Regions from separate parts of the Vibrio sp. 2033 genome, predicted to be linked through region 1. Evidence: predicted binding sites of a transcription regulator. Region 1 holds the regulator's gene; each other region holds the start of a gene.
What was found. The regulator PurR, encoded in region 1, represses purine synthesis genes. The targets are predictions, from matches to a motif close to TNANGNAAACGTTTNCNTNA.
Positions count from the first base shown of each region.

Region 2: a site for PurR is predicted at 4,292-4,311, ahead of purM (phosphoribosylformylglycinamidine cyclo-ligase). Genes of this name have one in related genera too.
Region 3: a site for PurR is predicted at 4,763-4,782, ahead of purL (phosphoribosylformylglycinamidine synthase). Genes of this name have one in related genera too.

Region 1 is NZ_JAWOVC010000001.1:650,571-657,859, reverse strand. It holds gene glgA (glycogen synthase GlgA) at 1-225, shown strand, start outside; gene R7P74_RS02950 (alpha/beta fold hydrolase) at 335-1,138, shown strand; gene R7P74_RS02945 (DUF2007 domain-containing protein) at 1,170-1,490, opposite strand; gene R7P74_RS02940 (TVP38/TMEM64 family protein) at 1,511-2,197, opposite strand; gene R7P74_RS02935 (TfoX/Sxy family DNA transformation protein) at 2,312-2,902, opposite strand; cyclic di-GMP riboswitch class I at 3,019-3,108, opposite strand; gene purR (HTH-type transcriptional repressor PurR) at 3,396-4,400, opposite strand; gene torD (molecular chaperone TorD) at 4,868-5,515, opposite strand; gene torR (two-component system response regulator TorR) at 5,782-6,492, shown strand; gene elyC (envelope biogenesis factor ElyC) at 6,565-7,289, opposite strand, start outside.
Region 2 is NZ_JAWOVC010000020.1:40,105-47,393, forward strand. It holds gene fadE (acyl-CoA dehydrogenase FadE) at 1-142, opposite strand, end outside; gene lpcA (D-sedoheptulose 7-phosphate isomerase) at 519-1,094, shown strand; gene R7P74_RS20435 (class II glutamine amidotransferase) at 1,145-1,990, shown strand; gene purN (phosphoribosylglycinamide formyltransferase) at 2,380-3,036, opposite strand; gene purM (phosphoribosylformylglycinamidine cyclo-ligase) at 3,188-4,228, opposite strand; gene upp (uracil phosphoribosyltransferase) at 4,408-5,034, shown strand; gene R7P74_RS20455 (uracil-xanthine permease family protein) at 5,151-6,404, opposite strand; gene R7P74_RS20460 (DUF2066 domain-containing protein) at 6,770-7,289, shown strand, end outside.
Region 3 is NZ_JAWOVC010000007.1:123,968-131,256, forward strand. It holds gene R7P74_RS11875 (hypothetical protein) at 1-33, shown strand, start outside; gene R7P74_RS11880 (DUF3622 domain-containing protein) at 124-432, opposite strand; gene purL (phosphoribosylformylglycinamidine synthase) at 728-4,621, opposite strand; gene mltF (membrane-bound lytic murein transglycosylase MltF) at 4,921-6,498, shown strand; gene tadA (tRNA adenosine(34) deaminase TadA) at 7,087-7,289, opposite strand, start outside.

The sequences.
Region 1 (7,289 bases):
GACAGCGTTAGCGATTATGATGTAAACCCATCTGAAGCAACGGGGTTTGTTTTTTTCGAACCGACACCGCAGGCATTGTTGTTAACGATGCTAAGGGCACTGTTGCTCTACGCTCAAAACGAGCCTGAAGTGAATAAAGTACAGTTGCACGCGATGCAACAAGACTTTTGTTGGCAAAAGGCCGCAGAATCTTATTTGCAGCTTTACCACTCAGCGTTAGTTTGACTTAAAATTGTAACGAAAGGCACCGAATGAGGTGCCTTTATTATCTTGAGTAAGGGGAGTGTGGTAGGATGGCTTTTTACTCAATAGCACGATCTTTTTGATACTCAATATGACCCAGCCGCTACTTTTTCATAAAACCTATTTGCACCCTACTAGTAATGAGTGGGTTGTATTTGTGCACGGTGCTGGTGGTAGCTCTTCTATCTGGTTCAAGCAAATTAAAGCTTACAAGCAACACTTTAACTTATTGCTGATCGATTTAAGAGGTCATGGAAAGTCAAATCAGTTACTTAAAGAGCTCATTGCTAGCCGTTATACCTTTACGGAAGTTACCCAAGATATTTTGAAAGTATTGGACCATTTAAAGATCCAATCCGCTCATTTTGTCGGTATGTCGCTTGGTACTATTATTGTTCGAAACCTTGCTGAATTGTCATCAGAGCGCGTACGTTCGATGGTGCTCGGCGGTGCTGTCACAAGGCTTAACACTCGTTCTCAGATATTGGTGAAATTAGGTAATTTTTGTAAGCATATCCTACCGTACATGTGGCTCTACAAACTGTTCGCTTATATTGTTATGCCTCAAAGAAGCCAACGAGAATCTCGCCACCTTTTTATTCGCGAAGCCAAGAAGCTTTGCCAAAAAGAATTTAAACGTTGGTTTATTCTTGCTGCTGATGTAAATCCGTTAATGAAATATTTTAAAGATCGAGAGTTACCCATTCCGACTCTTTACTTAATGGGCGACAGGGATTACATGTTTATTAAACCTGTCAAAGAAATGGTTGCAGCACATAAGCTCAGCATTCTACGAGAAATCCCGAATTGTGGTCATGTATGCAATGTAGAGCGTCCAGAAGACTTCAATCAACACTCCATCGAGTTTATTAAACAGCAAGCTGTATGTGCTTAAAACTGAGTGTATCCACTGAATAGGAGAGCCGCTATAGCTCTCCTAGTTGATATCCACATTGCCAACATGCACCAAATTGCCCTTCGTTTATTTCATGACATTTTGGGCATTGCCAATCTTGATACTCATGCCTATCGGATTGTTTTCGATATGCTTTTACTATTTCTTCAGCTTTCATCTTTTGTGCAGTGTCAAAAAGCCACACATAAGGATCGGTATCATCACCAAACGGCAGTTCTCCTTTTAAGCCGAAAATACCTTCTCCACGAACTTCACAGTAAATTTGTTCCACTTTAAGCAGCTCACATACAATGTGTGCTTCTGCTGGGTTTTTAGCGATAAATATTTTCATCAAAATACCCACTTCACCAATTACGAGTTTTGCTGACTTGGTGTCGGCCTTACTTTATCCATAACCCATTTAGTGATGATTGGAAATAGTCCCAATAGCGCAAAAGACGCTAATACTGCGGGTGAAACAATGCCCGATAGGCTTTCAATTGTTGCTAATTGAGTACCTGCATTCAGATATACGGCTGTGCCTGGCAGCATACCTATTTGGCTAGTGAGATAAAATCTACCTACAGACATCGGCGTTAAGCCCATCAGTAAGTTGATTAGAAAGAAAGGGAATACAGGGATTAGACGCAAGGAAAATAGATAAAAAGCTCCGTCTTTTTCGACACCTTGATTAATTGCGTTGAGTTTATTTCCGAATTTGTTTTGTACCCAGTCACGCAATAAGTATCGGCTGCTCAAGAAGGCCAGTGTTGCCCCCATAGTGCTAGCGAAAGAAACCAGTAGCAAGCTTGTCCAAAAACCAAATAAGGCTGCACCAAGTAAGGTGACTACTGCCGCTCCTGGGATAGAAAAAGCGGTAATTGCAATGTAGGTAAAAAAGTAAATCGCAGCCGAGAATACAAAATTCTGATCGATGTATGTAGTTAGTGCTTCTTGTTGGGCTTTTGCATTCTCTAAGGTTAAATACTGGCCAAAGTTAATACCTAAAAAGACGATAGCCGCTAGTAGGATGAGACCTAATATCAGTTTCTTATTCATAATTTTGATTCCAATTTGGGATATATGTAATAAGACAGTAGGAAAACCGAAAAAATTTCACAAAAAAACCGCAGATTAGACTGCGGTTTTACAAGATAGTTTTTAGGCCGACTTTTATTGGAGGCCGTTCATCAACTCATCTCGGCGAGCTTGAGGTACCACACTCCAATGAGTGCCGTTGATAGCACCTTCTAGTGCCCATAGCAACTCAATGTTGACGGTTGCAGAGTGCGTATCTCTTATCGCTTTATAGGCGTTAAGCGCACCTTCCTCTTCAAGCTTCTCTACGGATTCGATGCCGGCTTTTTTTAGCATGCGCTCGGTAGCCAGTCGTAAGTTAGGCAAATCTTTCAAACGGTTAGGCTTTGTACTTGCTTGCTGTTCTTTCTCAAGCTTTGCCTTTTTCAATGATTGATTCGCTACTTCGATTAAGCGTTCGCTTGATTCCCATAAATCGCTGGAAATAGCGTAGTACTTTGTAACGACTGGAAAGCCACGTTTTTTATAAACGTAAGGCTTTAGCCCTTGTTTCTCGAAGTCAGATGAAGTTTTTTGGTCTGCTCTGATATGAAGCTGATTGTTTACCACTAGTGCAAACATTGTTTCATCAGCGAATAGTCCGAAGCCACCAAACATTGAGCGCGACTTGATATTACCAAGTGCCTCAAATAGCTTCATAGAGTCTTTGAGTATCGGTTTATCCATGTTTTGTTATCTCGGTGTAATTAATATTACGCCACCAAAAGTCAGGTCCGAGAGAGTAGCAAACATGCGTAAAAACAATGTCATTACAGAGTAAAGTCATTGCTTACACACTTGCCATCGGTAACCCCGCTACCTTCCATATCGTAATATGGTTCAGGCCGGAGGCTTTGCGTCCCACTCTTTCGAATGGTTTGCCCTGTGCGTGACACAATGAGCATACTTCTTATATTGAATTAACATCACGGTTTAGCGTTAAAAGTGTGATTTCGGTTCAATAAAAATGATAGATTGAATGCTCTATTTTGCATATGGAAAGGTGCAAATTGGCCTTTGAAAAGGAGTTCTTAATATATATTACATTTATATAAAACAGGGAGTTAACGTTAGTCAATTGTTATTAGAGTGGTGTGAAGTATTAGAGAATGCTTAATTTTTCCAAAAAAATAAGCGCCCCTGTAGAGCGCTTATTTAACCGTGTTAAATACAGTGAAATTTAGTTCATTTTTTTCACAGTATTTCGAATTACAAGCTCAGGTTGCATTTCGAAAATTCGTTTTTCGTGTTCTTTATCTTTGATACGCTCAAGTAGAATTTCGAATGCATTTTTACCAACACGACGTTTAGGTTGGTGGATAGTCGTTAGCGGTGGAGAGAAGTATTCTGCAAGCTCGATGTTGTCGTAGCCGATCACTGAAATATCTTCAGGAATTTTGATCCCGTTTTGTTGCAAGCGGCTCATTAGGCCGAGAGCCATTGTGTCGTTAAAACAGAATACCGCCGTCGGGCGCTTGTCCATTGCGGTAATTTTATCTGCAACTAATACGGCCGTATCACATTCAAAGTTACCTTCAAGGATCCAGTCTTCATTTACAGCTAGGTTCGCTTCGCTCATTGCGCGACGGAAACCTGCAATGCGCTCTTGGCAAGCAAGCTTTTCAAAATGACCGCTTAGACAAGCGATATCCGTATGACCATTGTCAATCAGATGTTTGGTCGCAATGTAGCCACCTTCTTCTGAGTTATCCATGATTTTGTCTGCTTGCGAGCTCTCTGGGCCCCAATCCATGACCACTTTAGGAATGTCCGCATGACGGTCAAGCATCTCTTTTAGTTCTTCGGTTAAGTCAGAACACATCACTAGGATGCCATCAACGCGCTTTTCAGCCAGCATACGAATGTAATCGCGTTGTTTTTCGTAAATCCCGCCTGTGTTACATAAAATCAGAGTATAGCCTTGGCGGTAACAGTAGCTCTCAACGCCATCAATCACTTCTGAGAAAAATAGGTTAGTTGATTGAGTTACTAACATGCCAATCGTACGAGTTGAGTTGCATTTTAGGCTGCGTGCAACGGCACTTGGCGCGTAATTCAGCTCGTCAACGGCTTTCATTACTTTTTCTTGCGTTGCTTCTGCAACGAAACGCGTTTTATTGATAACGTGCGAAACTGTCGTAGTGGAAACGCCGGCTAAGCGAGCAACGTCTTTTATCGTGGCCATAAATGGTGTCCTGTATCGAGCTACTGAAATATGTCGTATTGGATGTACCTGATGCTCTAATGGTTTCACACCTAGCAATATAAAATTGGCGCTAAGTGTCTCGGCAGCGGTTGATCCAAGTGCGACAAAAGGGTGCGTAGCAGCATCGGTCGATGAATTTTATCTTTTTTCTATCTGATGAGAAATTGCCATCAACCTGTTAAGAAAACACAAAAACCGCTATATTTCAGCGGTTTACATATAAATCATATTTAATCGTTTGCGCTCACATTTTAGCCCTATGTGGACTGACTAGCAATGTTTTCAGCACGAGATTTGTGTATTTGAAGTCACATTTTGACTGCTAAATAACCAAGCGTCTTTGCGCTAAGTTAAGGCAAACGAATATTATACCCAAGTTACTTACAATTGGTCACTTTCGGCATACAGGAAGCCCGATAGGCAGGCTCCCTAAAAATAGGCGGCAATTATTCACCAAGAAGGTAGGCGCTGTCTAGTTTACAAAATGCAACTAATAGTTTCGCGACACTCGAGTAAAATCCAAATTCGTCGAATTGTTTACATTTGTCTGAAAACTGAGGTAACCAAGACATCAATTGTTGCTGGATAAAGTCGTTTTGTTTAACGAAGGCTTCTTCCATGTGTTTTTCTTGTTCAAGCTCGTTTGAGCGGATAATCATGTTCCCGAGAAAGTCGAGCTCAACGGCTAAGTGATCCGCAGGTTCCTTTAGGTTTTCGTCTACTTGAACGCCAAATTCAGCCATCAACTTTTCCATTTCCTCAGCTGGCTTGTCATTCAGTAAACCTGATTCACCAATGTACATGGATGCGTAAGGAAGAGCGCCGTATTTTTCTGTCTTCAAAAACAGTTCACAAAAGTCAGCTGCAAGCTCTAGTTGTGCATCTTCACGATCTTGTAACCGATTCAGCGCATCAACTAGGCTATCAACGGCTGGTTTCAGCGACTCATTTTCACCTAAGCCTGCGAGAAAACTGCGAATTTCAACACTGTGATAGGCTTCCAATTCTTTCTCTGTTAGTTCTTTTGCGAACAAGCTCGAAAACCACCAGTAAATTTCAGCGCGTTTTTCATTAAAAGCTTTCACTTCTTGCATTTTGGGCTCCTGAATGATGCTTCAAGTCATGCATCACAAAGTCAATTAGGGATATCCCCTAAGTGTAATCAATTAAAATGAATAGCAGTAACTATAATTGTTATGTTTTATGGTCAAAAATGACCGTTTATTAATAGCAGTGGGTAAGCTTGTTTTGAATCAATAAAAACGCTAAATCTTGCGTTTTAATGTATCTATGACTAGAAATGTTACTAGTTATGAATAGAATACGTCTTGGATAATAAGAAGACAGAAAAGTGGTGTAAATGAGCTATCACGTATTAGTCGTAGAAGATGATGTTGTAACTCGTAGTAAGCTTGCGGGATATTTCCAAAATGAGGGCTACCAAGTCAGCGAAGCAGAGAGTGGCGCGGAAATGCGTGAAGTTTTGCAAGCGGGCGATGTAGACCTGATCATGCTGGATATTAACCTGCCTGGTGAAGACGGCCTGATGCTTACTCGTGAGTTACGTAGCCAATCGGATATTGGTATCATATTAGTAACAGGACGCACGGATAGCATTGATAAAATCGTAGGCCTAGAAATGGGTGCTGACGATTATGTGACAAAACCTTTTGAACTGAGAGAGCTGTTAGTTCGCGTTAAAAACTTGCTGTGGCGTATTTCAGCAGCGCGCAGTGGCAGCTCGAAAGCGAATGAAACCAGTGAAGAGCACATTGTGCGCTTTGGGGAGTGGACATTCGACATTCAACGTCGCGCACTTAGCCGCAACGGTGAGCCAGTAAAACTAACTAAAGCAGAGTATGAACTTTTGGTGGCATTATCGTCTTACCCTAACCAGGTGTTAAGTCGTGAGCGTATTTTGAACATGATCAGCCATCGAGTGGATGCGCCGAATGACCGCACCATTGATGTTCTTATTCGACGTATGCGCGCAAAAATGGAGTTCGATCCTAAGAACCCACAGATTTTTGTAACGGTACACGGCGAGGGCTATATGTTTGCTGGTGACTAGTTTGAACATAACTCAATCGTAAAAAGAAAAAGGAGAGCTTCGGCTCTCCTTTTTTGTGGCTTCAAGATAATACTAGTTTGCTTCAACCATTGGTGTTTGGCCGACAGTATCACGCAACCTTTGCCAAATACTGCCCAAGTACTCATGCCAATAAAGCTCTGTTTGTTCTAAGTAACGCGCTTTAGGTGAGTATTTATCCCAAGGTTGACTGATTTCGCTAATAGCTAAGAAGTTGGTCGGAGCTGGGATTGGTTTAATGCCTGCTGCGTTGAACTCATACAATGCACGGCTCATGTGGCTTGCAGAGGTGACTAACACAATCTCCTTTTGCTGAACGAATGCAGCCGCTTGACGTGCCTCTTCCCACGTATCCTTTGCATCCTCTAATAAAATGATATCGGATTTTGCTACACCTAAGGCTAGGGCAACGTTCGCCATCATTCTCGCGTGGCTAATTTCAGATCCGCCAGCATAGCCGGATAAGATTAATTTCGCGCCTGGATACATTCTTAAAATACGAATGCCCTCAGTTAAGCGCATTAATGCTGCACGGCTTAACTGCGAGGTGGGTGGAATTTCGTCATCGATAACATGACCATTCCCTAAAACCATCACGTAGTCGATGGTGCCAGAAACTGGCAAAAAGGCTTTATGCTCTCGCTCTAACGGCATAAGAAGCTTGGTTGAAACAGGTTGGAAGGCAACAAGAAAAATGCCAACAAAAGAGAATAGAACAACGAAGCAGCCAGTTTTACGTTTTGTAGTAAAACTAATGAGAGCAAGACCCAACAAGCCTA
Region 2 (7,289 bases), on a different contig from region 1:
CAATAACGCCGACAGTACCTGCTACTGTAAGAGCCAGCATGGCCGCGGTGAGTAAGCTAATAGATTTCACGAGAGACATGCGGTGGTAGAGCGTAATGCCTAGCACGATCGCCATCGTGATGATTGAGAGCAAGATGTCCATATATATTTTCCTTTTCAGACTTTATAAGTTTTGTACGTCTGTATGTTAGGTAAGAGGTCTAACCAGTTGGTTTAAGTGTAATCAAAACATTAAGGAAATGTAAAACATAAGATTGGATAAAAAGTGATCTAAGTAGAGTTAAAATTCTAAAGTTGAGATTTGAGTGATGGTTTCATGAGCAAGTTGACAAGTTTATTACCATCACTAATCTAAATCTGTTGGTTCACTATCGACACTAATTCTCGTTTGTGGGTAAACTCAGAGTAATCAAACCCGAGTTCCGGTTTATGAAATGTCCGATACCAAATTGGTATCAGAACAATTTGCTCAGTGAGTCAAGAGCTGACTGAAGCCGAAATAATAAAGAGAACGTCTTATGTACCATGATCTGATTAGAAGTGAATTAAACGAAGCTGCTGAAGTGCTCAACAAATTTTTAAGCGATGACCATAACATTGCGCAAATCGAAGCAGCGGCGAAAATGATTGCTGACTCATTCAAGCAAGATGGTAAAGTATTGTCGTGTGGTAACGGTGGTTCTCACTGTGATTCAATGCACTTTGCCGAAGAGCTAACAGGCCGTTACCGAGAAAATCGTCCTGGCTATGCTGGTATTGCTATTTCAGATCCAAGCCACCTTTCTTGTGTGAGTAATGACTTTGGTTATGACTTCGTGTTTTCACGCTATGTAGAAGCGGTTGGTCGAAAAGGTGACGTACTGTTTGGTCTGTCGACTTCAGGTAACTCAGGTAACATCCTGAAAGCGATTGAAGCAGCACAAGCGAAAGGCATGAAGACGATTGCGCTAACAGGTAAAGATGGCGGCAAAATGGCAGGCCTTGCAGATATTGAAATCCGCGTGCCACACTTTGGTTATGCAGACCGCATTCAGGAAATTCATATTAAGATTATTCATATCATCATTCAGTTGATCGAAAAAGAGATGGAATAATCGTTTACGGCCACCGTTTCGAGCTGTGTTGTTAGGGAGTTTTTTAAACCATGTGTGAATTGCTCGGTATGAGCGCTAATGTTCCAACGGATATTTGTTTCAGTTTTACTGGGCTCATGCAGCGTGGAGGTCGAACCGGCCCACACCGTGACGGATGGGGGATCACCTTCTACGAAGGGAAGGGCTTTCGAACCTTCAAAGATCCCAAGCCAAGTTGTGAGTCTAAAATAGCAGAGTTGGTACAAAATTATCCCATCAAAAGTCGTGCGGTCGTTAGTCATATCCGACAGGCGAATCGTGGTGGTGTTAATTTAGAAAATACTCATCCCTTTACACGTGAGCTGTGGGGTAGGTATTGGACGTTTGCGCATAACGGTCAGCTCTCTGGCTACCAAGACTTGCATACAGGTCGACATCGACCTGTCGGTGAGACAGATAGTGAACTGGCATTTTGCTGGTTATTGAAGCAAATGGAAGATCGATATCCTGAGCCACCAAAGGATATGGAGTCGGTATTCTTATATGTTGCTAAATGTTGTGATGAGCTAAGAGAGAAGGGTGTATTTAACATGCTTCTGAGTGATGGTGAGTATGTAATGACGTATTGCACCAATCATTTGTATTGGATCACAAGACGCGCACCGTTTGGAAAAGCTGCTTTGCTTGATGAAGATGTGGAAATTAACTTCCAAGAAGAAACAACGCCACACGATATCGTTTCTGTGATCGCAACTCAACCTTTGACGGGCAACGAAGCTTGGCAGCGTATGAAACCTGGCGAATACGGCTTGTTTCACCTAGGTGAACTAGTCAAAAATAATGCCTCTGAGCTGGTAAATGTGCCGTTTGCGGCGGCTAAGCCGGGCAATCAAGCGCCAACCGAACCGTTAGAGTGATGGTCTCTTACTCTGAATATAAAAATAAAGCTCGCTTAATCGCGAGCTTTATTTTTATGCGTTTTAAACCGAGGGCGGATACGGATGAGCATTCTTACTTTCTAGAGTGCTGGTAGTAGAGTCCTAGTCTCGCTAAGGCTTGCTGTAAAGACGTAACTGATAGAAATTTCTCATAAAACACCTCGTCAGTCTGAACGGTGAAGAACAAACCAGATTCAGAATCTACTTTCCGAGTGTTATGTTACTCAAGTGGTTATGGGATTTTTTAGAATGTTGGGTTTTAGGTTTCTAGTCTCACCATGGTTTTCTTGAATCAAGTTTATAAGTATTAAAACAACCAAGAGCAGCCCTCAGGCTGCTCTTTTGTGCTTGGAGTTTATTATTCAGGGCTACTCATCTGAGGCGTACCCATGTACGCCAAGCTCTGCGCCATCTAAATAGGCTTTACCATCCTTCATGATCAACCGCTCGTCTACCAGCCACTTAGCCACCATAGGGTAGATTCGGTGCTCCTGCGCCTGAACACGTGCCGCAAGTACACTAGCATCATCGTCTTCGAACACAGGAACTTTTGCTTGCAGTATGACAGGGCCACCATCAAGCTCGTCCGTTACAAAGTGCACACTCGTACCATGTTCTTTATCGCCAGCATCAATTGCTCTCTGGTGTGTGTGTAGCCCAGGATATTTTGGTAGAAGAGAAGGGTGGATATTGATCATCTTACCCATGTAATGAGAAACAAATGCGCTGCTCAGAATGCGCATGTAACCAGCAAGAATAATCACGTCTGGTTGGTATTCATCTATTTGACTCATTAGCTCTGCATCAAAGCTTTCACGCGAGCTGAATGCTTTAGGGTCGACAAAGTGACCGTCCACATCAAACTTTTTTGCACGTTCTAAACCAAAAGCATCTGCTTTGTTAGAGAACACGGCTGCCACTCGTGCGTTTGGCATGCTGTCTTCGCAAGCTTCTAAGATAGCTTGCAGGTTACTTCCGTTACCCGAGATGAGGACCACAATGTTTTTTAGGGTATGGTTTTTCATGATGTCGAGAGCGCCTTGGTATTGTAGGTTGGAGTTATGTAGCTTCTAAATTACCTACTAATAGAATGGTTTTTAGTGTTCTAGATAGCAAAATGAGGACCTAGTCATCTAGTGCCCTCATTCTTCTTATCTTTTGAGCTCGATTTGCAAATTATTGGATTTCAACTTGCTCTTCGTTCGCGTCTGCTTGTGCGATTTGACCAATCACCCACGCGTTTTCGCCTTCTTCTTTAAGAAGAGCAACTGCTGCATCTGCCTGGTCTTTCGGTAGTGCGACGATTAGACCTACACCACAGTTGAATGTGCGGTACATTTCGTGTGTGTCGACGTTGCCTTTCTCTTGTAGCCACTTGAAGATAACTGGCCATTCCCAACTGTTACCATCGATAACTGCTTTCGTGCCTTCAGGCAGTACGCGTGGGATGTTTTCCCAGAAACCACCACCAGTGATATGAGAAATCGCATGGATGTCGTGTTTCTCAATCATCTTAAGTGCTGACTTGATGTAAATTTTTGTTGGTTCTAGTAGGTGCTCACCAATAGTGCGGCCTGCTAGCTCTTCGCTCTTATCTGCACCAGATACTTCTAGGATCTTACGGATAAGGGAGTAACCGTTTGAGTGTGGGCCGCTTGAGCCAACAGCGATAAGTGCATCACCAGCAGCGACTTTCGTGCCGTCAATCACGTCTTCTTTTTCTACTACGCCAACACAGAAACCAGCTACGTCGTAGTCTTCGCCTTCATACATGCCCGGCATCTCCGCAGTTTCGCCACCAATTAGGGCACAACCTGCTTGAACACACCCTTCTGCGATACCTGAAACAACATCCGCTGCGGTATCAACGTCTAGTTTGCCTGTTGCGTAGTAATCTAGGAAAAACAGTGGCTCTGCGCCTTGCACGATAAGATCATTTACACACATTGCCACTAGGTCGATGCCAATCGTGTCGTGCTTGTTCATATCCAGTGCTAGGCGAAGTTTTGTGCCAACGCCATCAGTACCAGAAACCAGTACAGGTTGTTTGTATTTAGTTGGCAATTCGCATAGCGCGCCAAAACCACCGATACCACCCATAACTTCAGGGCGACGAGTGCGTTTTACCGCACCCTTAATACGATCCACAAGCGCGTTGCCTGCATCAATATCTACACCAGCGTCTTTATAGCTAAGAGAAGAGTTGTTACCACTCACAGGGAAGTCCTCGGTATTAAGTTGGATATGAAAACGGCGCTATTCTAACAGTGCTTAAACATAGATAGCAAACGTTTGCGTCTGTTTTTTTCTTTAGTGATTTATCCTGATATCCCTGTGAAAATCATGTATAATCTGAAGGTTTGTTTAAATATTGCCAACTATAGCCGGAGATGGACATGAAAGTTGTTGAAGTAAAGCACCCTCTAGTAAAACATAAAATTGGTCTAATGAGAGAAGGTGACATCAGCACAAAACGTTTTCGTGAGTTAGCGACTGAGGTCGGTAGCCTACTTACTTACGAAGCAACGTCAGACTTTGAAACAGAAAAAGTGACCATTGATGGTTGGAACGGTCCGGTAGAAGTAGACCAGATTAAAGGTAAAAAAGTAACCGTAGTGCCAATCCTACGTGCAGGTCTAGGCATGATGGATGGAGTTCTTGAGCACATGCCAAGCGCACGTATCAGTGTTGTGGGTATTTACCGTGATGAAGAAACGCTTGAGCCAGTTCCTTACTTCAACAAGCTTGCTTCAAACATCGAGGAGCGTATTGCGCTTGTTGTTGACCCAATGCTTGCAACAGGTGGTTCTATGATTGCTACTATCGATCTCCTAAAAGAGAAAGGTTGTAACCAAATCAAAGTGCTGGTACTTGTTGCTGCACCAGAAGGTATTGAAGCGCTAGAAAAAGCACACCCAGATGTTGAGCTATACACTGCGGCAATCGATGAGAAGCTTAATGACAAAGGCTACATCGTTCCGGGTCTAGGCGATGCAGGTGATAAGATCTTCGGTACTAAGTAATTCTTTGATGTATTACTATGACTGAACAGAAAAAGGCTTGGTGAAAACCAAGCCTTTTTTGTATCTACAAGAGGAGAAAAGTAAGACACGCCACCTAATAAAGCGGCGAAGACGTACTATTTCGCGCTTTCTTCTTCCATTTGTGCGTTATCCACAACGTGGTTTTCACCTAAATCGTTTGGTAGCACAAGGTTAAGAATAATTGCCACGATACCGCATAGGCTCACACCTTGTAGACTGAACTCACCAATACCGAAAGCCATACCACCAATGCCAAACACAAGGGTTACGGCAACAATCACTAGATTACGAGACTTATGTAAATCAACGTTATTCTTGATCAGTGTGTTGAGGCCTACCGTTGCGATAGAGCCGAACAGCAGAATCATGATGCCGCCCATGACAGGAACTGGAATCGTTTGAAGAACCGCACCTAGCTTACCTACCAATGCAAGTACGATTGCGGTGATTGCTGCCCAAGTCATGATCACAGGGTTAAATGCTTTGGTTAGCATTACCGCTCCTGTTACTTCACTGTAAGTGGTGTTTGGTGGAGCACCCACCATCGAAGCCGCGATAGTTGCCACCCCGTCACCTGCGATTGTGCGGTGAAGGCCTGGTTTTTTCAGGTAGTTTTTACCTGTAACGTTTGAGATAGCAAGCATGTCACCTACGTGCTCAACCGCAGGTGCGATAGCGACAGGAATCATGAACAAAATTGCGTTGATATTGAACTCTGGCGCGGTGAAGTTTGGCATGGCTAGCCAAGCCGCTTGTTCTACGGGAGTGAAATCAACCACACCGTAGAATAGAGAAACAGAGTAACCAGCAAGAATACCACCAACAATAGGAACGAGCTTCAAAAAGCCTTTTGCAAAAACGCTAAGTACAATGGTTGTGAGCAGTGAGACCGTCGAGATAATGATCGCAGCATCACCATTAACTAGCTGTGCTGCTCCATCACCAGTTTTACCTACTGCCATGTTCACTGCTGTTGGGGCAAGGCCAAGGCCGATAACCATGATCACAGGGCCAACGACAACAGGCGGGAGAATTTTATGGATAAATCCAACACCGCGCACTTTGATCATCGCCCCTAGAGCCACATAAACTAAGCCAGCTGCCATCAAGCCGCCCATCGTTGCACCGATACCCCAAGTTTGGATACCGAACATAATAGGAGCAATAAACGCAAAAGAAGAGGCAAGGAAGATGGGAACAGAACGTTTAGTCATTAATTGGAAGAAGAGGGTACCGACACCGGCACCAAAGAGGGCTACGTTTGGATCAAGGCCAGTTAGGAGCGGCACAAGCACCAAAGCACCAAAAGCGACAAAGAGCATTTGAGCGCCTTGTAACGCGTTTTTCATAATAATTCCCTATTTTCAAGATACGCAGACAAATCCGGCGAATACTATCATCCTGCAATCGTTTGCAATGTTGCATAGATCAAACTTTCGATTGAATTTTTCCCATAAATAGCACTTTTGAGAGTTGCTTGCTTGCAAATTGTCCTCTTTTACGTGTCTTGCGTGAAGATGAAAAATGGACAGCCTAACTTGTTGAGATAGCTTAATAAGCAATGAGTTTATTATAAAAAATAGCACTGAAGTGCTGGTTGAGGCCCGAGTTAACAAAGCTGGTCATAATACAGACAATTTACTCAGTACCTACCTTGCTCAAGATTTGATAGTTGCTTATTATTCGGGTTCTTGTTCAGAGGATTATAAAAACTATGCGCTATTTAGCTCTCTTACTGATAGGTTGGTTGTCCCTACCAGTATATGCATTAACTCAGGTGGATATCTATCGTGCCGAAGTGGTTATCGACAGTGAGCAGAACGACGGTGAGTCTTTGGCTCGTCAACAAGGTATGCAGGATGTGATTGTTCGAGCGACCGGTTCTCAATCCTCTTTAAGCAATCCAGTGATTAAAAAGGCACTCAGCTCAAGTGCGCGTTACATTTCTCAACTGAGCTATGGGCAGGTTGATGGAAAAGCGAGCCTAAAAATGTTGTTTAACAACGACCAAATCAGCTCTCTTTTAACACAAGCACAATTGCCATCTTGGTCGCCAAATCGTGCCAATATTTTAGTTTGGATGGTTGAAGAACGGGGTTACGATCGTAACATTGCGTGGGAACATTCTGAATCTTCAAATGTTGCAGCACTTCGTAGCGCAGCGAAATTAAGAGGCCTACCAATCACTATCCCGGTTGGGGATTTTGATGATGTGACCGGTGTTAATGTCTCTG
Region 3 (7,289 bases), on a different contig from region 1:
TTTAGCCTGTCCGTATCATCGGATTGTTTTTAGCCGATATAAATAAAAAATGCCCTGAGACAAAACTCAGGGCATTTTCACTATTTGTTTGATGGGTAACGTCACCATCTCACCGATTTAAACTTATTCTTCGTCAGTGTCTACTTCGGTTTCACGTGCTTTGCGGGCTTCTTCTTTACGAACTTTTGCCGCTAGTTGTTCTGCTTCACGCTCTTGACGTTGCGCTGCTTTACGCTCGTTACGAACCACTTGGTTTTGGATAAACCCAGCCAGTTCTTGTTCAGCCCAAGCTTGTGCTTTCTCTTCGCTGTCAAAGCCTGTTTCACGCTTTGATACTACAGTCTTACGAGATGTCACTTGGCGAGTGATTTCTGCGCTCCAGCCGTTACGTTTTTCAGTGACTCGGATAGCAAATTTTGGATTCTTAGACATTTCTTTCATTTCCTAAGGGATTTAGGGATCAATCAGGGATTCGGTCAACTTGATAACTCCATCTAAGCTGAGCTGTTTAACACCATCCCTTGGTAAGCGCGGTATTAGAGCATAAAAGTAATCTAAACGCTGCAAGTTTTTTACGCTAGATAATAGATGACAAAGAAGAGGCAGAACAAAGCAACGTTTCGCCAAGTCACTAGAAAGAGTGACGAAGAAAAAAGAGTGATAAGAAAAAAGAAAGCGCTGATCTCTCAACCAACGCTTTACTTAAGCTAGATTAACCTTTGGTTAATTAACCGATATTCTTACGAGCATTTTGGAACATACGCATCCAAGAGCCATTTTCACCCCAACCTTCCGGAGCCCAAGAATTTGCAACTGTGCGGAATACGCGCTCTGGGTGAGGCATCATGATAGTTACGCGACCATCTGCTGTTGTTAAACCGGTAATCGCGTTTGGCGAACCATTCGGGTTGTTCGGGTATTGTTGTGTTGGGTTACCGAGGTTATCCACGTAACGAACCGCAACCGTACCTGATGCTTCAATCGCTGCTAGGTGCTCTGCATCACGTACTTCTACACGCCCTTCTCCGTGGGAAACCGCGATTGGCATACGCGAACCAACCATGCCGTCGAAGAATACAGAATCAGATTTCTGAACTTCAACTAGACTAAAGCGCGCTTCAAAACGCTCAGATTCGTTGCGCACAAAACGTGGCCACAAGTCTGCACCTGGGATCAGCTCTTTCAGGTTTGATAGCATCTGACAACCGTTACATACACCTAAAGAGAACGTCTCTTCACGGTTGAAGAAGGCTTGGAACTGTTCACGAGCTTGTGCGTTAAACAGGATAGACTTAGCCCAACCTTCACCCGCACCTAGTACGTCGCCGTAAGAGAAGCCACCACAAGCTACTAGGCCATGGTATTCATCCAGTACCGCTTGGCCTGTTAGGATATCGCTCATATGGATGTCGGTTGCTTCAAAACCAGCTCGGTCAAACGCTGCTGCCATTTCGACGTGGGAGTTAACGCCCTGCTCACGTAGAATTGCCATCTTAGGTTTAGCACCTTTCGCAATGTACGGTGCTGCTACGTCTTCATTTACGTCGAAGCTGAGCTTAACGTTTAGACCAGGGTCAGAGTTGTCTTTCTTAGCTTCGTGCTCTTGGTCTGCACACGCTGGGTTATCACGTAGACCTTGCATCTTATGCGTTGTTTCAGCCCAGATAACGCGTAGTTCGGTACGTGAACGTTCAAGCACAACTGCATCACCAGAAGTGATAACAAAGTCGTCTGAAGCTTCAACAGAACCAATCACATGTGAGCATGCCTCTAAGCCGTTTGCCGCCAGAGTAGATAGAACTGAATCTAGATCATCATTCTTAACTTGAACAACCGCACCTAGCTCTTCGTTAAATAGAACGGCTAGCGCATCGTCACCCAGCTCTGCGATGTTCGCTTTTACGCCACAGTGACCCGCGAACGCCATCTCAGCCAGTGTAACAAACAGACCGCCGTCGCCTTTATCGTGGTAGGCCACTAACTTGTCATCACGTACTAACGCTTGCATTGCATCAAAGAAGCCTTTTAGCTGCTCTGCATTATCTACGTCAGCAGGTTTGTCACCCAGCTGTTTGTATACTTGTGCCAATGCTGTCGCACCTAAGCGGTTTTTGCCGTTACCCAAGTCAACAAGAACTAGAGAAGTATTTCCTTTGTCAGTGCGTAGTTGTGGAGTCACGGTCTTACGTACGTCTTCCACACGACCAAATGCCGTGATAACTAGCGACAGTGGAGATGTGACTTCTTTGCTCTCGCCGTTTTCTTCCCACTTGGTTTTCATCGACATGGAGTCTTTACCAACTGGGATAGTCAAACCTAAAGCAGGACACAATTCTTCACCAACCGCTTTCACTGCTTCGTAAAGACCCGCATCTTCACCTGGGTGACCCGCTGGAGACATCCAGTTCGCAGACAGTTTAATGTGTTTAATATCACCGATGTCTGTTGCCGCAATGTTAGTTAGTGACTCACCAACGGCTAGGCGAGCCGATGCTCCAAAGTCTAGTAATGCCACTGGCGTGCGCTCACCCATCGACATTGCTTCGCCATGGTAAGTGTCGTAGCTTGCCGCTGTTACTGCGCAGTTTGCTACTGGTACCTGCCAAGGGCCAACCATTTGATCACGAGCAACCAGACCCGTTACTGTTCGGTCACCGATAGTAATTAGGAATGTTTTTTCTGCAACAGCAGGAAGACGAAGTACGCGATCCACCGCTTCATTAAGCTCAATACCATCACGAACAATGGCAGGGCTTTCCACTTTTAGTGTGGTTGCGTCACGGTGCATCTTCGGTGGCTTACCAAGCAGGATATCCATTGGCATATCGATTGGCGTATTGTCGAAGTGAGAATCTTCTAGCGTTAGATGACGCTCTTCTGTCGCCACACCCACCACTGCATACGGTGCGCGTTCACGCTTACAGATGGCGTCGAATGCTTCCATGTTTTCTGGCGCTACCGCTAGAACGTAACGTTCCTGTGATTCGTTACACCAGATTTCCAGTGGGCTCATGCCCGGCTCATCGTTTGGTACATCGCGTAATTGGAACTTACCGCCACGCTCACCGTCGTCGACAAGTTCAGGCAATGCGTTAGAGATACCGCCTGCACCCACATCGTGGATAAATGCGATTGGGTTGTCGTCGCCTAACTGCCAACAACGGTCGATCACTTCCTGACAGCGACGTTCCATCTCTGGGTTTTCACGCTGTACTGAAGCGAAGTCCAGATCTTCTGCTGACTGACCAGATGCCATGGAAGATGCCGCACCACCACCAAGACCGATGTTCATTGCCGGACCACCAAGTACGATTAGGCTCGCACCCACAGGGATCTCTTTCTTCTGTACGTGTTCATCGCGGATGTTACCCATACCACCAGCAATCATGATTGGTTTGTGGTAACCACGAATTTCTTCACCCGCATGAGAAGTGACTTTTTCTTCGTAAGTACGGAAGTAACCCAATAGATTTGGACGACCAAATTCGTTGTTGAATGCCGCGCCTCCTAGAGGGCCTTCAAGCATGATGTCTAACGCATTTACAATACGACCCGGCTTGCCGAAGTCGGTTTCCCATGGCTGTTCAAAACCAGGAATACGTAAGTTAGAGGTTGTAAAACCAACCAGACCCGCTTTTGGCTTACCGCCGATACCCGTCGCGCCTTCGTCACGGATTTCACCGCCTGAGCCAGTCGATGCGCCCGGCCATGGAGAGATTGCCGTTGGGTGGTTGTGCGTTTCTACCTTCATCAAGATGTGCGTATCTTCATGGTGGTACGTGTATTGACGAGATTTAGGGTCAGGGAAGAAACGCCCCGCTTTAGAACCTGTCATAACGGCTGCGTTGTCTTTGTATGCAGACAGTACATAGTCAGGTGTCGTTTCAAAAGTGTTTTTGATCATTTTGAACAAAGACTTAGGTTGATCTACCCCGTCGATAGTCCAATCTGCGTTAAAAATTTTGTGGCGACAATGCTCTGAGTTCGCCTGAGCAAACATCATCAATTCAATGTCGTTTGGGTTACGCCCAAGCTTAGTAAAGTTCTCTACCAAGTAATCAATTTCATCTTCTGCGAGTGCCAAGCCAAGGGAAACGTTTGCCTCTTCAAGCGCAAGACGACCGCCAGCTAAGATATCAACATGTGCGACAGGCTTAGGCTCTGCAACAGTAAACAATGCTGATGCGGCTTCAAATTCTGTGAATACTGTTTCCATCATGCGGTCGTGAATTAACGCTTTAACAGCGTCAGCTTGAGCTTCTGAGAGAACAACTGAAGATTCGACATAATAAGCCGTACCACGCTCTAGACGTTTTACTTTATCCAAGCCACAGTTAACAGCGATATCGGTAGATTTAGAAGACCAAGGCGAGATAGTGCCAGGACGAGGCGTGACAAGAAGTAGAAGACCTTCAGGCTCATGCTCTTCGATGGTTGGACCGTAAGTTAGTAACTTTTCAAGTTTTTCTAACTCTTGGTCATCAAGGTCTGACTTTAGATCGGCAAAGTGCATAAACTCGGCATAAATGCCAGTTACAGGCAGATCTTGTTCACGACAAAGTTCCAGTAGTTTATTAACACGAAACTCAGAAAGAGCTGGGGAGCCACGCAAAATTCTCATGTGCTTAGGTCTCTTATGCAATTGATTAAGGTGATATTGGAATAAATTCAGACACTTAAAATAAGCCCTGTCGAACCTATGCCGATTCCACCTCGTCATTGCGAGCGCATTATATAGTAATTGTTTTTGTGATGTAACACCAAAAGCAACCGTTTGCGTCATTTTTTTTGTCAAATTTGAATTACAACTAAAATGTCGATAAAACACACAATGTCACGTTATAAGTGTGTGATTCACTTTGCCCCATGAGCTCGCTTTGATATAAAGGCAAATAGAAATTTTCCAAGATGTACCTATTAATGCAAATAAGTCACTTCAACCGGCTCAAGCGCAGTGCTCTAATTTTAGTTTCTGTTCTTTTGCTCTCAGCTTGCCAGATTGAGTCGGAGCCCAAAAGTGAATTTGAAAAAATTCAAGAACGTGGTGTGCTTCGTGTTGGCACGCTAAACAATCAGCTTTCCTACTACATAGGTCCCGATGGTCCCGCAGGGTTGGATTACGAATTGGCGCGTCAGTTTGCGGAACAGCTCGGCGTCAAACTCGAGATTAAACCAGCCTTTCGCCAGGCTGAGCTTTTTCCTGCTCTTAAGAAAGGAGATATCGATATCATCGCTACGGGTTTAAATCAAACGTCACAAGCAGTCAAACGATTTAGACCAGGCCCTGCCTATTATTATGTAAGCCAACAAGTGGTATATAAAAAAGGGCAACTTCGACCACGTGATATCGAACAACTCATTGAATACCAAGCCTCGAAAGACGACGAGTCCGACGAAGATACAAATGCAGGCGCTCAAACATTAAAGATCGTTGAACAATCGCAATATGTTCCGACCCTAACAGCGTTAAAGAAGCAGTATCCAGAACTTCAGTTTGAAATTGTTGGTGATGCTGACACGAGAGACTTACTCAAATACGTATCGACGGGTGAGTTACGTTTTACTGTGACTGATTCGGTGGAACTTTCCCTTGCTCAACGCCTTTACCCCGATCTTGCGCTCGCGTTTGAACTTACAGAAGATCAACCAGTATCTTGGTTTACTCGACGTTCTGAAGACGAAAGTTTGTATGCGATGCTGATAGAGTTTTTCGGTAACATCAAACAATCAGGAGAACTGTCCACCCTCGAAGAAAAGTACATTGGTCATATTGAAGCATTTGACTACGTTGATACTCGCGCATTCATTCGAGCTCTGGATGACAAATTGCCTAAATGGGCACCTTTATTCCAAAAATACAGCGAAGAGTTCGACTGGCGCTTAATTGCAGCATTGGCTTATCAAGAGTCACATTGGAAACCAACAGCAAAATCGCCAACGGGTGTTAGGGGGATGATGATGCTTACTCTGCCAACAGCGAAAAGCGTCGGGGTAACAAACCGTTTAGACCCTGAGCAATCTGTTCGTGGTGGTGTCGAGTACTTACGTCGCATTGTAGGTCGCGTGCCTGATAGCATCAACGAGCATGAAAAAATATGGTTTGCGTTAGCTTCATACAATATTGGTTACGGCCACATGATGGACGCACGACGACTCACCAAAGCACAAGGTGGCGATCCGAACGCTTGGGCCGATGTAAAAGATAGGCTGCCTTTACTGCGTCAGAAGCGCTATTACAGCCAAACTCGCTATGGGTACGCCAGAGGCGATGAAGCGCGTAATTACGTAGAAAATATTCGACGTTACTACCAATCCATCATTGGTCATGTCAGCCAACAGCCAGCGATTGATGAGAATAGCGATGACTTGCAAGTGATTCCGCCGCTCAACCCCGACATTTTGATATCGGGCGCAGTAGAGACCGTCGTAGAACAAGTCTCTGGCGCTTCTGACGTCACGGTTGAAGAAGACACCGAACAAGAAAGCATTGAAGAATAAACCCGCGGTAAACTAAAAAATGACGAGCCTATGAAGCTCGTCATTTTTGTTGAGTCCTAACGAAAACTTATCTAGACTCCAATATTCTGAGTGACACCAACCACACTCAACCATTCCTTTGGTTGGTCGCCTTTTCTTCATCGTTAGTAAAACTGATTGCTTTGTAACAGATTACTTTACAACCACATGGTTTAGCTCACTTGATGAAGCGGCGCTTTCGGCTACACTCTGCCGAAATAACGTCACTCCTATTATTAAGCATCGTATTGAAATTGTTTGCTGGCTCTGTGCAATGCAGAAGTCAAATGAAGAACGTTTAAACCATACAATGTTTAGTGCGATTATCGAGCCTATTGCCAAGCATCGATGAGCCGCACTTTACTGGTATAAGTCTTGTCTGCAGGAGGTTTTGAATATGAGAAGACGTAGAGTGCAGTCAAAGCGTTTAAATAACACAGTAGCTGCTATCCGACGTAAACGTAAACTGACATGTATGAAAAAGAAAGTAAGTTCACGTAATCGTGTTTTTGTACATTTAGTCAATCACTAGTGCGTCCAAGCAAACATCTACCACGTTGTAGGTGTTTGCTAGCCCTCACTACTCCTACTACCTTGTTCGCTCTCTCCATTTTCTAATGCTTTTTGTGCTTGCTTCTTCGCTTTAATTTCCTTTCGGCGGCGCTTAAAAAACGCTTGTAGCTGAGTACGGCACTCATCTTCTAGCAGCCCCTTTTCAATTAAGGCGTAATGGTAAGCGGCTTGACTTTCAAACAAATTAAGCACTGTTCCTG